Regions from separate parts of the Streptomyces sp. NBC_00344 genome, predicted to be linked through region 2. Evidence: riboswitches for the same ligand, from Rfam matches in the RefSeq annotation. Region 2 holds a riboswitch; the other holds the start of a gene.
What was found. A riboswitch is a leader RNA that binds a small molecule or an ion and turns the genes downstream of it on or off. The one in region 2 is predicted to bind S-adenosylmethionine.
Positions count from the first base shown of each region.

Region 1: linked by a shared signal. The riboswitch ahead of thrC (threonine synthase) and the one ahead of OHS16_RS23480 (aminotransferase class V-fold PLP-dependent enzyme) in region 2 are both predicted to bind S-adenosylmethionine.

Region 1 is NZ_CP107996.1:3,843,416-3,850,730, forward strand. Features, by position in the region: gene otsB (trehalose-phosphatase) at 1-287, shown strand, start outside; gene OHS16_RS17370 (alpha,alpha-trehalose-phosphate synthase (UDP-forming)) at 277-1,677, opposite strand; gene OHS16_RS17375 (glucosyl-3-phosphoglycerate synthase) at 1,756-2,694, opposite strand; SAM riboswitch class I at 2,885-3,011, shown strand; gene thrC (threonine synthase) at 3,030-4,328, shown strand; gene OHS16_RS17385 (MoaD/ThiS family protein) at 4,375-4,650, shown strand; gene OHS16_RS17390 (cold-shock protein) at 5,052-5,255, shown strand; gene groL (chaperonin GroEL) at 5,607-7,232, shown strand.
Region 2 is NZ_CP107996.1:5,203,601-5,210,915, reverse strand. Features, by position in the region: gene OHS16_RS23500 (NYN domain-containing protein) at 1-1,226, opposite strand, end outside; gene OHS16_RS23495 (hypothetical protein) at 1,261-1,503, opposite strand; gene OHS16_RS23490 (rhomboid family intramembrane serine protease) at 1,676-2,389, shown strand; gene OHS16_RS23485 (Lrp/AsnC family transcriptional regulator) at 2,386-2,667, shown strand; gene OHS16_RS23480 (aminotransferase class V-fold PLP-dependent enzyme) at 2,708-4,084, opposite strand; SAM riboswitch class IV at 4,243-4,360, opposite strand; gene trpD (anthranilate phosphoribosyltransferase) at 4,554-5,618, opposite strand; gene qcrB (cytochrome bc1 complex cytochrome b subunit) at 5,744-7,315, opposite strand, start outside.

The sequences.
Region 1 (7,315 bases), 1.4 Mb from region 2:
GGATGGTCCTGGAGCTGCGGCCGCCCGGCGTCGACAAGGGCGTCGCGCTGACCGAGTACGTGCGCGAGGTGGGCGCCGGATCAGTCGTCTACGCCGGGGACGACCTCGGCGACCTGCCCGCGTTCGACGCGGTCGGGAAGCTCCGCTCGGAGGGCGTACCGGGGCTGCTGGTGTGCAGCGGGGACAATGAGGTCCCCGAACTCGCGGCCAGGGCCGACCTGCCGCTGCCGGGCCCCGGCGCGGTCGCCGCGTTCCTGGCGGAGCTGGCGCGCGTGGTCAGTCCGTAGCCCCGGCCAGTGCGTGCAGCTGGTCGATGAACCACTGCTGCGGGGGCAGCGCGGTGGCGGCCGCGGCCAGCCGCTCGGTGCGCTCGGCGCGCTCCGCGTCCGGCATGGTGAGCGCTTCGTGCAGAGCGGCAGCGGTGCCCGACACGTCGTACGGGTTCACCGTGACCGCGTCCCGGCCGAGCTCTTCGTATGCGCCCGCCTCACGGGAGAGCACCAGCGCGCACCCGAGGTCCGACACCACGGGGACCTCCTTGGCGACCAGGTTCATCCCGTCCCGGATCGGGTTGACCAGGGCGACGTCCGCCAGCCGGTAGGCGGCGAGCGAGCGGGCGAAGTCGTCCTTGAGGTGCATCACGACCGGGGTCCAGTCGGCGCTGCCGTAGCGGGAGTTGATCTCGTCGGCGACCCGCCGCACCTCCGCCATGTAGTCGCGGTAGACCGTGAGGTCCTGGCGCGACGGGTAGGCGAGGGCGATGTGCACCACCCGGCCGCGCCACTCCGGCCGGGTGTCGAGCAGTTCCCGGTAGGCGAGCAGACCGCGCACGATGTTCTTGGAGAGTTCCGTGCGGTCCACCCGGACGATGGTCCGCCGGTCGCCGCTGCCGCCGATCTGCTCGCGCAGTTCCGCCATGCGCCCGTCCACGTCCTTTTCGTGGGACCGCGCCCGCAGGAAGTCCGCGTCGGCGCCCAGTCCGTGCACCCCGATGGCCGTGCTGCCGGTACCTCCGAGCACCTCCGCGCAGCAGCCGGTGAAGGCGTCGGCCCAGCGCCGGGTCAGGAACGCGGCCCGGTCGGCGCCCAGGATGCCGCGCAGCAACTCCTCGCCGATGTCGTCGGGCAGCAGCCGGAAGTAGTCGACGGGTGCCCAGGGGGTGTGCGAGAAGTGGCCGATCCGCAGGTCGGGGCGGAGTTCGCGCAGCATTCCGGGCACCAGCGCCAAGTGGTAGTCCTGCACCAGCACCGAAGCGCCGTCGGCGGCCTCAGCGGCGAGCGCGTCGGCGAACGCCCTGTTGTAGGTGCGGAAGTCCTCCCACTGCTGCCGGAACTCCGCGTCGAATACCGGCTCGAGCGGTGTCTGGTACAGCATGTGATGGACGAACCACAGCACGGAGTTGGCGATGCCGTTGTACGCGGCGGCGTGCACGGAGGCGTCGATGTCGAGCATCCGCACACCCGTCTCACCGACCCCGCGCCGCACCGCCTCGCGGTCACCGTCGCCGAGCGCGGCGCACACCCACAGCGAGTCCGCGTCGGCCCCGATCGCCGAAAGCCCCGAGACCAGCCCGCCCCCGCCGCGTTTTGCTTCGAGACCGCCGTCCTCGTCCAGGCTGTACGAAACGGGGCCCCGGTTGGAGGCGACCAGGACGTTTGCACGGTGCGGAGAGGCCATGGGGCGAACTTAGCCCGTGGCCGCGGCGCATAAACGTGCGGCTCGAAGATGGCCTCAAACGCCGGACGGCCCGGATTTTCAGGCGGCGCGGCGGGCCTCGTACTCCGCGAGCTCCCGCATCGGCGGCCGCTCCTCGGTGTCCACCGGATGCGTGCGCGGCACGAACCCGCCTGGTCCGCGTTCGAACTGGGTGAGCGCGGGACGCACCAGATGGCCCCGGGAGAGCCGCAGCTGCGCGGTCCGGTAGATCGCGGCAGCCATCCGGCCCAGCGCCAGACCGTCCTGGTGGCGGTGCCGGCGTGAGCCGACGTCGACCTGGGCCAGCGCGTCGAGACCCACCGTGTGCAGGGCGTCGACGAGCAGGCCGAGCTCCACGCCGTATCCGACAGGGAAGGGCAGCTGTTCGAGAAGCTCACGCCGGACGGCGTACTCGCCGCCCAGCGGCTGAACGAATCCGGCCAGCTGCGGCCAGTGCAGATTGAGCAGCGGACGGGCCACCAGCTCGGTCACCCGGCCGCCCTGCCCGGGGGTCTCGCCCAGCGGACGGTCGTACATCGCCTTGACGAAGTGCACATCAGGATCGGTCAGCAGTGGCCCCACGATGCCGGACACGAAATCCGCCGAGAAGTCCTTGAGGTCGGCGTCGATGAAGCAAACGATCTCACCGCTTGTCACCAGGAGGGAGCGCCACAGCACCTCGCCCTTGCCCGGCACCGCCGCTATCCGGGGCAGAACGGTGTCCCGGTGCACCACGCGGGCGCCCGCCGCCGCGGCGACCTCGGCCGTACGGTCGGTGGAGCCCGAGTCGATCACGACCAGTTCGTCGACGAGCGGTACGGCCTCCATCAGGTCCCGCCTGATGGTCGCGACGATCTCACCGACTGTCGCCTCCTCGTTCAGCGCCGGGAGCACCACACTCACCTTGGTGCCACGCTTGGCGGCAGCCAGCTGGTCCAGCGGTCGGTCGGCAGCTGACCAGGAACGCCTGGTCAGCCAGCGTTCCACCTCATCCAGCACGGGGTGTCTCCTCGGTGTGCCCGCCGCGGCAGCGGCTTGTCCGACTGTCATCTCGCGGTGCGGACGACTCTCTCAATCGTTCCGGCCTTCGGTTACAGTCTTGAACAACGCGGATGACCGTCGCATGCCGGGGGTCAGTACGCGGTTGAGTACGACAACAAATACACGGGCCTCCTGGCCGGTGTCACAGCGCTCATCCAGAGGGACTGAGGGAACGGCCCGTTGAAGTCCCGGCAACCTTCCGCCGACCGCGAGGTCATGGTGGGGAAGGTGCCAATTCCGTCTCGCGGCGAAGTACGTCGCGAGGAAGATGAGGAGAAAGGGACCTCGCCACCATGGCTGCTCAGACTGTCGCCGAAACCACCAGCACCGCCGGATCCGTCGATCTCGGACCCGCCGCGGCGCTTTCCTGCCGCGAGTGCGGAGAGCGTTTCGCCCTCGGACCGATCTTCGCCTGCGCCTCCTGTTTCGGGCCGCTCGAAGTCGCCTACGACCTGCCGAGCGGCTCTCCCGACGAGCTGAAGAAGCGCATCGAGGCCGGGCCCGACAACATCTGGCGCTACGCCCCGCTGCTGCCCGTCCCCGCCGACGTGGCGTCCCAGCCCAATCTGAACCCGGGCTTCACCAAGCTGGTCAAGGCCGACAACCTGGCCCGTGAGCTCGGTATCACCGGTGGTCTGCACATCAAGGACGACTCCGGCAACCCGACGCACTCCTTCAAGGACCGTGTCGTCGCGATCGCCGTCGAGGCCGCCCGCGCCTTCGGCTTCACCACCCTCTCCTGCTCCTCCACCGGTAACCTGGCCGGCGCCGTCGGCGCCGCCGCCGCCCGCTCCGGATTCCGCTCCTGCGTGTTCATCCCGCACGACCTGGAGCAGGGCAAGGTCGTGATGGCCGCGGTGTACGGCGGTGAGCTGGTCGGCATCGAGGGCAACTACGACGACGTGAACCGCTTCTGCTCCGAGCTCATCGGCGACCCGATCGGAGAGGGCTGGGGCTTCGTCAACGTCAACCTCCGCCCGTACTACGGCGAGGGTTCCAAGACGCTGGCCTACGAGATCTGCGAGCAGCTCGGCTGGCGGCTTCCGGACCAGATCGTCATCCCCATCGCGTCGGGCTCCCAGCTGACGAAGATCGACAAGGGTCTGCAGGAGCTGATCAAGCTCGGTCTCGTCGAGGACAAGCCCTACCGGATCTTCGGTGCGCAGGCCGAGGGCTGCTCCCCGGTCTCCACCGCCTACAAGGCCGGGCACGACGTCGTCAGGCCGCAGAAGCCGAACACGATCGCCAAGTCCCTCGCCATCGGCAACCCGGCGGACGGCCCGTACGTCCTGGACATCGCCCGGCGCACCGGCGGCGCGGTCGAGGACGTCAACGACGAGCAGATCGTCGACGCGATCAAGCTGCTGGCCCGTACCGAGGGCATCTTCGCGGAGACCGCGGGCGGTGTGACCGTCGGAGTGACCAAGAAGCTGCTCGAGGCGGGTCTGCTGGACCCGGCGCTGTCCACCGTGGTCCTGAACACCGGTGACGGCCTCAAGACCCTGGACGCCGTCGCGCCGACGTCCGGTCCCACCGCGACGATCCGCCCGACCCTGGACGCGTTCCGCGAGGCCGGACTGGCCGCGAGCTGAATCCCCCCGTCCCGCCCACTCCCCGGTCTCCTGGAAGGTAATCCGTATGAGCGTCAAGGTCCGTATCCCCACCATCCTCCGCACCTACACGGGCGGCCAGGCCGAGGTCGCCGCCGACGGCGGCACTCTCGCCGAGGTCATCTCCGACCTGGAGAAGAACCACACCGGCATCGCGGCCCGCGTCCTGGACGACCAGGGCAAGCTGCGCCGCTTCGTGAACGTGTACGTCAACGACGACGACGTGCGCTTCGAGCAGGGTCTGGAGACGGCAACGCCGGACGGTGCGGGCGTCTCGATCATTCCGGCCGTCGCCGGCGGCTGACAGCCTCTCCTGGTGCTCTTCCGGCGCCGCACGGTCACCCTGATTACCCCCTCCGCAAGAGAAGCGGAGGGGGTAATTCTGTGTGGTTGAGCGCGGTAGAGTTGGGGTAGTCCCCTTCGCTGTTCATGCCCCGTGCATATGAGATCGCGACAAGGTGCGGACAAAGTAGTGAAGCCCTTTGCGTCGTAAGTGCCGTTTGCCCGGCCCGACTTGCCCGAGAATCCTGAGGAATCCGCCCAATGGGGCGTTCGGCCAATCCCAGAATTCTCGTCCGATTGACCTGTTGCAGAGGGCAGTTGGGCAGATACATTCAGCCGCGGTCGACGCGTTCCGGCGCAAGGTCTGACCCGGGTCCCGCGAAGTGCGGGCCCGTGCAAGGGCCAGTAATAGGGGAGTTAGGCATGGCTCAGGGCACCGTCAAGTGGTTCAACGCGGAGAAGGGGTACGGCTTCATCGCGGTCGACGGTGGTGCGGATGTTTTCGTCCACTACAGCGCGATTCAGATGGACGGATACCGCACCCTTGAAGAAGGTCAGCGGGTGGAGTTCGAAATCTCGCAGGGCCAGAAGGGTCCGCAGGCGGACATGGTCAAGCTCGCCGTCTGATTCTCGGCGCGATCGGCCACCGACGCACTCACGCCGAGAGGCCCGTACCCCGCAGTGGGGTACGGGCCTCTCGTGCGTCCGCGGCCGCCCCGCGGATCCGCGGGAGCCGGGCCCGTCCACCTGCCTGTCCGTCCGCCCGCCCGGCACCCGGCCTTCGCCGAAGGCGCTTGCACTCGAGGGGGTCGAGTGCTAATCATTGGGCTTAGCACTCTCCTGGTGAGAGTGACAGAAGGACCGGGCTGGCGAGGCCCGCAGGCCAGGTGGGGCAAGGAACCATCAGGCTCGCAGGCCGTCCGTCGCGGGCGCCGAACGGTCCGACGTATCCACCCCTGTCCGGGAGGACCACTTCACATGGCCAAGATCATCGCGTTCGACGAGGAGGCACGGCGCGGTCTCGAGCGCGGGATGAACCAGCTCGCCGACGCCGTCAAGGTCACCCTCGGCCCCAAGGGCCGTAACGTCGTCCTCGAGAAGAAGTGGGGCGCCCCCACGATCACCAACGATGGTGTTTCCATCGCCAAGGAGATCGAGCTCGAGGACCCGTACGAGAAGATCGGCGCCGAGCTGGTCAAGGAAGTCGCCAAGAAGACGGACGACGTCGCCGGTGACGGTACGACCACCGCGACCGTTCTCGCCCAGGCGCTGGTCCGTGAGGGCCTGCGCAACGTCGCAGCCGGTGCCAACCCGATGGCCCTCAAGCGCGGCATCGAGAAGGCCGTCGAGGCCGTCTCCGCCGCTCTGCTCGAGCAGGCCAAGGACGTGGAGACCAAGGAGCAGATCGCTTCGACCGCCTCCATCTCCGCCGCCGACACGCAGATCGGTGAGCTCATCGCCGAGGCGATGGACAAGGTCGGCAAGGAAGGCGTCATCACGGTCGAGGAGGCCCAGACCTTCGGTCTGGAGCTGGAGCTCACCGAGGGCATGCGCTTCGACAAGGGCTACATCTCGGCGTACTTCGCCACCGACATGGAGCGTATGGAGGCGTCGCTCGACGACCCGTACATCCTGATCGTCAACTCCAAGATCGGCAGCGTCAAGGACCTCATCCCGCTGCTGGAGAAGGTCATGCAGTCCGGCAAGCCGCTGCTGATCATCGCCGAGGACGTCGAGGGCGAGGCGCTCTCCACCCTGGTCGTCAACAAGATCAAGGGCACCTTCAAGTCCGTCGCCGTCAAGGCTCCGGGCTTCGGTGACCGCCGCAAGGCCATGCTCGGTGACATCGCCATCCTCACCGGCGGCACGGTCATCTCCGAGGAGGTCGGCCTCAAGCTCGAGAGCGCCGGTCTGGACCTGCTCGGCCGCGCCCGCAAGGTCGTCATCACCAAGGACGAGACCACGATCGTCGACGGTTCCGGAGAGAGCGACCAGGTCCAGGGTCGTGTCAACCAGATCCGTGCCGAGATCGAGAACTCCGACTCGGACTACGACCGTGAGAAGCTCCAGGAGCGTCTCGCGAAGCTGGCCGGCGGCGTGGCCGTCATCAAGGCCGGCGCCGCGACCGAGGTGGAGCTCAAGGAGCGCAAGCACCGCATCGAGGACGCCGTTCGCAACGCGAAGGCGGCCGTCGAGGAGGGCATCGTCGCCGGTGGTGGCGTGGCGCTCATCCAGGCTTCCTCGGTCTTCGAGAAGCTCGACCTCGAGGGTGACGAGGCGACCGGCGCCAACGCCGTGAAGCTCGCGCTCGAGGCCCCGCTGAAGCAGATCGCCGTCAACGGTGGTCTCGAAGGCGGAGTCATCGTCGAGAAGGTGCGCAACCTTCCCATCGGTCACGGCCTCAACGCCGCGACCGGCGAGTACGTCGACATGATCGCCGAGGGCATCATCGACCCGGCGAAGGTCACGCGTTCCGCGCTGGCGAACGCCGCGTCGATCGCCGCGCTGTTCCTCACCACCGAGGCCGTCATCGCCGACAAGCCGGAGAAGGCCGCTGCCGGCGGCGCTCCGGGCGGCATGCCGGGCGGTGACATGGACTTCTGAGCCCCGGCTCAGTAGCTCCACGGCTCGCTGTACGACCGAGGGCGGCACCCCATTGCGGGGTGCCGCCCTCGGGCGTTCCGCGG
Region 2 (7,315 bases):
TGGCGGATCAGCTCATCCGCGGTGACGCCCGGTTTGCTGAACAGCACCCGCACCCCGCGCGGCGGCGCGAGCAGTACCGGAGCCGCCAGTTCGGCTCCGTCGAACACGCAGGTCATCTCGGCGCCCGTCTGGGCGGCGAGCACCGAGAGACCACCGAGCAGTCGCAGCCGCTGCTTCTCCAGCGGCATCTGCGGATAGCCGGTCTTGGTGACGTTGTAGCCGTCGACGACCAGATGTGCCTGCGGCAGGGAGAGCAACTGATCGAGCAGCGCGGGGTCGGTGTCCGAAAGCGCCCTGGCCGCAATGTCCTTGGGCGACATCCGGCCCGGCTCCACCGCGTCGACGGAATCGGCCGGGCGCAGCGAGGCGGGCGGCAGAGCCAGCTCGCGCCGCAGCCCCTGGGCCGCGTCGAGCACCGTGTCGAGCAGCAGACGCAGCCGCATGTCCTCGACGGAGCGGCCCTCGCGCACCGCGCGGCGGCCGGCCTCCACCGAGGCCTCCGCCTCGCCCAGCCGGGCCTTCAGCCGCCGCGACTCGCTCTCCGCGGCGCCCACCCTGGCGGCCGCGTCCGATCGGACGCCCTCGATCTCGGAGCCGGCACGGCGCAGCGCGGCCTCGCCGCGCTTCACATCGCTCTGGGCGCTGCGCAGCTTGCGCTGCAGGGATTCGATGTCCTTGCGGGCCGCGTCCAGCTCGGTGCGCAGCCGCTCGGTCTCGCTCTTCGTCTGCGCCCTTGCCTCTGCGAGCTCCTCGCGCAGCCGCTCCGTGTCGCGCTGAGCCGCCTCGCCCGCCCGCTCGGCGTCGGCGCGCAGCGCCTCCTCCCCTGCGGCCGCCACCAGCTTCACCCAGCCGACGGGGCGCAGCACATACGCGGCGGCGGCCACATCGAGCGGATCCGCCGCCGCGGGCGGCGAGCCCGCCTCGAGTGCCCCGGCCAGTTCGGGCTGGGACTCCTTCAGCCGCTCGCCGATGCGCTGGCGGAACAACGGGTCGCTCTCCAGCGCGGCCGCCATCGCGGTGCCCGCGAACTTGGCGCGCCTGCTGGGGGTGAACCGGGCGTACTGCCGCAGCTGCGTGGGGAGCTCGACGACGGTGAGCCCCCCGAACGCGTCCGAGACCAGCGCGACGACCCGGTGCCGCACCCCTTCCGGCAGCGGGCGGTCGAGCGCCTCGGCGGCGTCGTCGGCCCCACCGGCCGGCTCACTGCCGCTTTCAGGCTCCACGATCCGTCACCCCACTGTCGCTCTTCAGCGGTCTCCCTCAGGAGCCGCCACCCGGCCTGTCCACCAGCTCGATCTGATCCACCGCGTTGCACCAGCGGCAGCGCACCGACTCGATGGTCTCACTGACCACCTCGCGTTCTTCGACCTTGGGCTCACCGGCCAGGTCGAGATGCATGTACTCGACAACCTTCGACGAGCGGGTCACATCGAAACGCGTGAGATTGCCACAGAGCGTGCAGCGCCACCGGGTACCGGCGGTCGGCATGGGAACCGTCGTCATAGTGCCGTCCTCTTGTTTGTCCTGCGTGGTTCGCGGTGCGCCATCGAACTGCGGATGTACTCCCCGTAACCCTACGGCCTTGCACCTGCCCCGACGGGAGGACCGGTCGACACCGCAAGGGCTCCGGCGAGGCGCTCTGCCCCATTCACGCCCGTTAAGCCATGCTCTGTGCATGCTCAAGCGGCGGGAAGCATTCCGGGGGCCCCTGGTGACCTACGGCCTGATCGGTCTCTGCTGCCTGTTCTTCCTCGTCAGCCCGGTCTCCGGCCTCAGCCCCGGATACGGCACGGGAGAGAGGCTCCTCGCCGCCCAGAGCTCCTACTTCGAGCACTGGGGGGTGATCCCCGCCGAACTGATGAGCGGCTCATCCGCGGCGCTGCTCACCCCGTTCACCGCTCTGTTCGTCCACGCCGGCTGGGTGCACCTGCTCGGCAACATGCTGTTCCTCTACGTCTTCGGGGCCATGGCCGAGGAACGCATGGGGCGCCTGCACTTCGCGGTGTTCTACCTGGCCGGCGGCTGGGCCGCGCTGGCCGCCTTCGCGCTGACGCACTCCGCGTCGGACCAGACCCTGGTCGGGGCGTCGGGCGCGATCTCGGCCGTGCTGGGCGCCTTCCTCAGTCTCTTCCCGAAGGCCAGGGTCACCAGCGTCTTCCCGTTTCTGCTGTTCGTGCCGCTGCGCTTCCCCGCCTGGATCGTGCTGGTCTTCTGGTTCGCCCTCCAGTGGCTCGCCGCCGGCCGGCAGAGCGGAACCGGCCCCGGGGTCGCCTACACGGCGCATCTGGCGGGGTTCTCGCTGGGGTTCCTCTACGCCACGGCGCGGTACCGGCGTACGACTAGAGTGAAGGCCCCAGCGACGGCCACCGAGGGAGAAAGCAAACCGTGATCACCGCGATCGTGCTCATCAAGACAAGCGTGGACCGGATTCCCGAGATCGCGGAATCGCTCGCCGCACTGGAGAGCGTCAGCGAGGTCTACTCCGTCACCGGCACGTACGACCTGATCGCACTGGTCCGGGTGGCCCGCCACGACGATCTCGCCGACATCATCCCCGGCCGGATCAGCAAGATCCCGGGTGTCGAGGCCACCGACACGCACGTGGCGTTCCGCACCTACTCCCAGCACGACCTGGAAGCGGCCTTCGCCATCGGGCTCGACGCATGAGCGCGCCCTCGGCCGCCGGGGTGGCCGAGGGCCGAACCGCTCAGACGGCCGGCACGCAACGGCCGTTCTCCGTACGGTAGTTCCAGCGGGCGCCGTCGCGCACCAGCTCCTTGACCGCGGTCACGAAACGCTCCACGTGCTCGTCCGGCGTACCGGCGCCGAAGCTCACCCGGATGGCGTTGAGCGAGCGCTCGCCGGGCTCACCATCGGGTGCGCCGCACTCCCCCTGGTCCTGCGGGTCGCCGCCGAGCAGTGTGCGTACCAGCGGGTGCGCGCAGAACAGTCCGTCGCGGACGCCGATGCCGTACTCGGCCGAGAGCGCGGCCGCGAAGTGCGAGCTGTTCCAGCCGTCGACCACGAACGAGATGACACCGACGCGCGGGACGTCGTCGCCGAAGAGCGAGAGCACCTTCACGGCGTCCACCTCCCCGAGGCCGTCGAGGACCTTGGTGACCAGCGACTGCTCGCGCTCGACCAGGGAGTCGAAGCCGGCGTCGGTGAGTGCCCGGCAGGCGGCGGCGATGGAGTACACCCCGATGACGTTGGGCGAGCCGGCCTCGTGACGGGCGGCCGTGGTGTGCCACTCGACGTCCACACCGCCATCGGCCCGCCGGGTGACCTGGCGGGACGCCCCGCCACCCGCGAGATACGGCTCCGCCTCCTGCAGCCAGTCCGAACGGCCCGCCAGGACCCCGGAGCCGAAGGGCGCGTACAGCTTGTGCCCGGAGAAGGCCACCCAGTCGACGTCCAGGTCCGCGATGTCCACCGGGTGGTGCGGGGCGAGCTGGGCGGCGTCCAGCACCACCCGGGCACCATGTGCGTGAGCGGCAGCCGCAAGTTCCCGCACGGGCCAGTGCTCACCGGTGACGTTCGAAGCGCCAGTGACACAGACCAGCGCGGGCACGGTCGACCCGGACGGCGAGGTACCGCGGCCCGCGAGTGCGCGCTCCAGGATCCCGACGGCCTGCTGCGGGGTGCGCGGCGCGTCCAGGTAGGTCACATCGGCACCGCGCCAGGGCAGCAGCGAGGCATGGTGCTCGGTCTCGAAGACGAAGACCTGGCAGTCCGCGGGCAGTACCGCGGCCAGCAGGTTGAGTGAGTCGGTGGTCGACCGGGTGAACACCACCTGGTCACCCTCCCGGCAGCCGAGGAATTCGGCGACGGCGGTACGGCTGTTCTCGAAGAGGTCGGTGGACAGCTGTGAGAGGTAGCCGGCGCCGCGGTGCACACTGCCGTAGTACGGGGCGTAGGCGGCCACGTCGTCCCAGACCCGCTGCAGGGCCGGAGCGCTCGCCGCGTAGTCCAGCGCGGCGTAGTCGACCTCGCCACCGGTGACGAGGGGAACCCGTACATCCCGTCCCAGGACGGGCAGCGGGGCACAAACCGAACGGTCGACGGCAGCGGTGGGGACAGACATGGCGAACTCCCGGAAAGGGCAGGCGAATTCACTGCGCGGGCCACCCGACGGTGGGCGCGGGGCAGTGCGGAAAGGGTGTGCGGAGAAGGGGGCTACTGCCCTATCGCATTCGCTGAACCACGGAAGAACTCCCTCGACGACCAGGATCCCTGGCGAGGGATCCGCGCTTGCCGCGGACTCTGCTGTCCACGGCCAGGTCTTCACCCAGGGCACCCCGCCACGGACGGAGGGTTGCCGGACAGCGGGCTGGGGCCGTAGTCGCTGTCACTCATGACCTGAGAGCATCTTGCCACACGCCGCGGAACGCGCAAGGCGCGGTCCGCAATGCGGACCGCGCCCTGCTGTGCCGTCACCGCCCGCCATGACCGGCGGGGGTTCACGCGTCGCTCGCCGTACCCGGCGGGGGTTCACGCGTCGCTCGCCGTACCCGGCGGGGGTTCACGCGTTGCTCGCCGTACCCGGCGGGGGTTCACGCGTTGCTCGCCGCGACCCATCTCTCCAGCGCGCCGCGGGCGGCGCCCGAGTCGATCGACTCGGCAGCCTGCTCGAGCCCCGCCGCGATCTGTTCGTTCAGCGAGCCCGCACCCGGGTTCAGCGCGACCAGCGCCGCCGCCGAGTTCAGCAGCACCGCATCGCGCACCGGGCCGGTCTCGCCGGCCAGCAGCCGACGGGCGACGTCCGCGTTGTACGAGGCGTCGGCGCCACGCAGTGCCTCCACAGGGACCAGGCCGATGCCGACATCGCGGGGATCGAAGGGCTCCTCGCGCACCACGCCGTCCGCCACGATCCACACCCTGGACGTGGCGGTGGTGGTCAGCTCGTCGAGTCCGTCGTCGCCCCGGAAGACCAGCGCGGACGAGCCCCGCTCGGCCAGTACACCCGCCACGATGGGCGCCACCCGTGCGTCGGCCACACCGGTGGCCTGGGCCCGCACCTTCGCCGGGTTGGTGAGCGGCCCCAGGAAGTTGAAGGTGGTGCGGATGCCCAGCTCGCGCCGTGCGGCCGCCACGTACCGCAGCGCGGGGTGGAACTTCACCGCGAAGCAGAAGGTGATCCCTGCCTCTTCGGCGACCTCGGTGACCCTCTGCGGGGTGAGGTCCAGATTGACGCCGAGCTTCTCCAGAACGTCGGATGCGCCGCTCCTCGACGAGGCCGCGCGGTTGCCGTGCTTGACCACCTTCGCGCCGGTGCCCGCCACCACGATCGACGACATGGTCGAGATGTTCACCGTGCTGGAGCCGTCACCGCCGGTGCCGACGATGTCCACGCTGGGGCCGGGCACCTCGATGAGCCTGGCGTGCTCGTACATGGTGCGCACCATGCCACTGATCTCTGTGACCGTCTCGCCCTTGGCCCGTAGCGCCACCATGAAGCCCGCGATCTGTGCGCCGGTGGCCTCTCCGCTCATGATGCGGTCCATTGCCCAGGCGGTGGCATCGGCGCTCTGGTCGGTGCCCGCGAGCAGGGAGTCGATGACACCGGGCCAGGAGTATGCCGCCACGCTGTCGCCGCCGACCGGGGTCACAACGTTCATGGTCCACTCCTGGGTCCACAGCCGAAAGGGATGGTCCCACCTTATCCAGCCCTGGGGACGGCAAAGAGCCCCGTCCATCGAATGGACGGGGCTCCTGCCGTGGCGACCTGTTTCAGGTCAGGCGATCAGTGATGGCCGTGGCCGCTGGTGATCTCCTTGTACTCCTCCGCGGTGGGCTTCTGGATCTGGTGGTGCTCGCCGAAGTATCCCTGGCTCAGCTTGGCGCGCAGCCTGGTGAGACGGGACACCTTGCGTTCGACACCGTTCTCGTCGACCGTCGGGCCGATCTCGAGCGGCTTGTACTGCTCGTGCGCGGTGAGCGAGTGCAGCTGACCGGGACCGAGCGGTTCGTGGATCTCGACGAACTCACCGTGCGGCAGGCGCTTGATGACACCGGACTCACGTCCGTGCAGCACCTTGTCCCGGTCGCGGCGCTGCAGACCGATGCAGAACCGCTTGGTGGCGATGAACGCCAGGACCGGACCGACGAACATTCCGATCCGCACGAACCACGTGATCGAGTTGATCGACAGGTGGAAGTGCGTGGCCCAGAGGTCGTTGCCGCCACCGACGAGCAGGATCGCGTACAGGGTCAGCCAGGCGACACCGAACGCGGTGCGTGTCGGGGCGTTGCGCGGGCGGTCCAGGATGTGGTGCTCGCGCTTGTCGCCGGTGATCCAGGACTCGATGAAGGGATAGACACCGATGATGACCAGGACCAGCGGGAAGACCACGATCGGGATGAACACACCCAGTACCAGGGTGTGCCCCCAGGCGTTGATCTCCCAGCCCGGCATGATGCGGACCAGACCCTCGGAGAAGCCCATGTACCAGTCGGGCTGGGCGCCGGTGGACACCTGGTCCGGGCGGTAGGGGCCCATCTCCCAGATCGGGTTGATGGAGGCGATTCCCGCGATGATCGCGATGACACCGAAGACCAGGAAGAAGAAGCCTCCGGCCTTCGCCATGTAGACCGGCAGCAGCGGCATGCCGACGACGTTCTTGTTCGTCTTGCCGGGGCCCGCGAACTGCGTGTGCTTGTGGTAGAAGACCAGGATCAGGTGTCCCACCAGCAGCCCCAGCATGATCCCGGGCAGCAGCAGCACGTGCACCGAGTAGAACCGGGCGACGAAGTCGCCGCCGGGGAACTCACCGCCGTACAGGAACATCGAGGCGTAGGAGCCGACCACCGGGATGGAGAGCATGACGCCCTCCATGAACCGCACACCCGTACCGGAGAGCAGGTCGTCCGGCAGCGAGTAACCGGTGAACCCGGTGAACATGCCGAGCACCAGCAGCAGGAAGCCGAACAGCCAGTTGACCTCGCGCGGCTTGCGGAACGCGCCCGTAAAGAACACGCGCATCATGTGCACGAGCATGCCGGCCAGGAAGACCAGGGCGGCCCAGTGGTGGATCTGCCGGATGAGCAGACCGCCGCGGACCTCGAAGCTGATGTGCATGGTCGAGGCGTAGGCCTCGGACATCCGCACACCCTGCAGCGGTACGTACGGGCCGTCGTAGACGACCTCGTTCATGCTCGGGTGGAAGAACAGCGTCAGATACACACCCGTGAGGATGATGATGATGAAGCTGTAGAGGCAGATCTCGCCCAGCATGAAGGACCAGTGGTCCGGGAAGATCTTGCGCATGTTGGACTTGGCCAGGCCGTAGATGCCCAGGCGGCCGTCCGCCCAGTC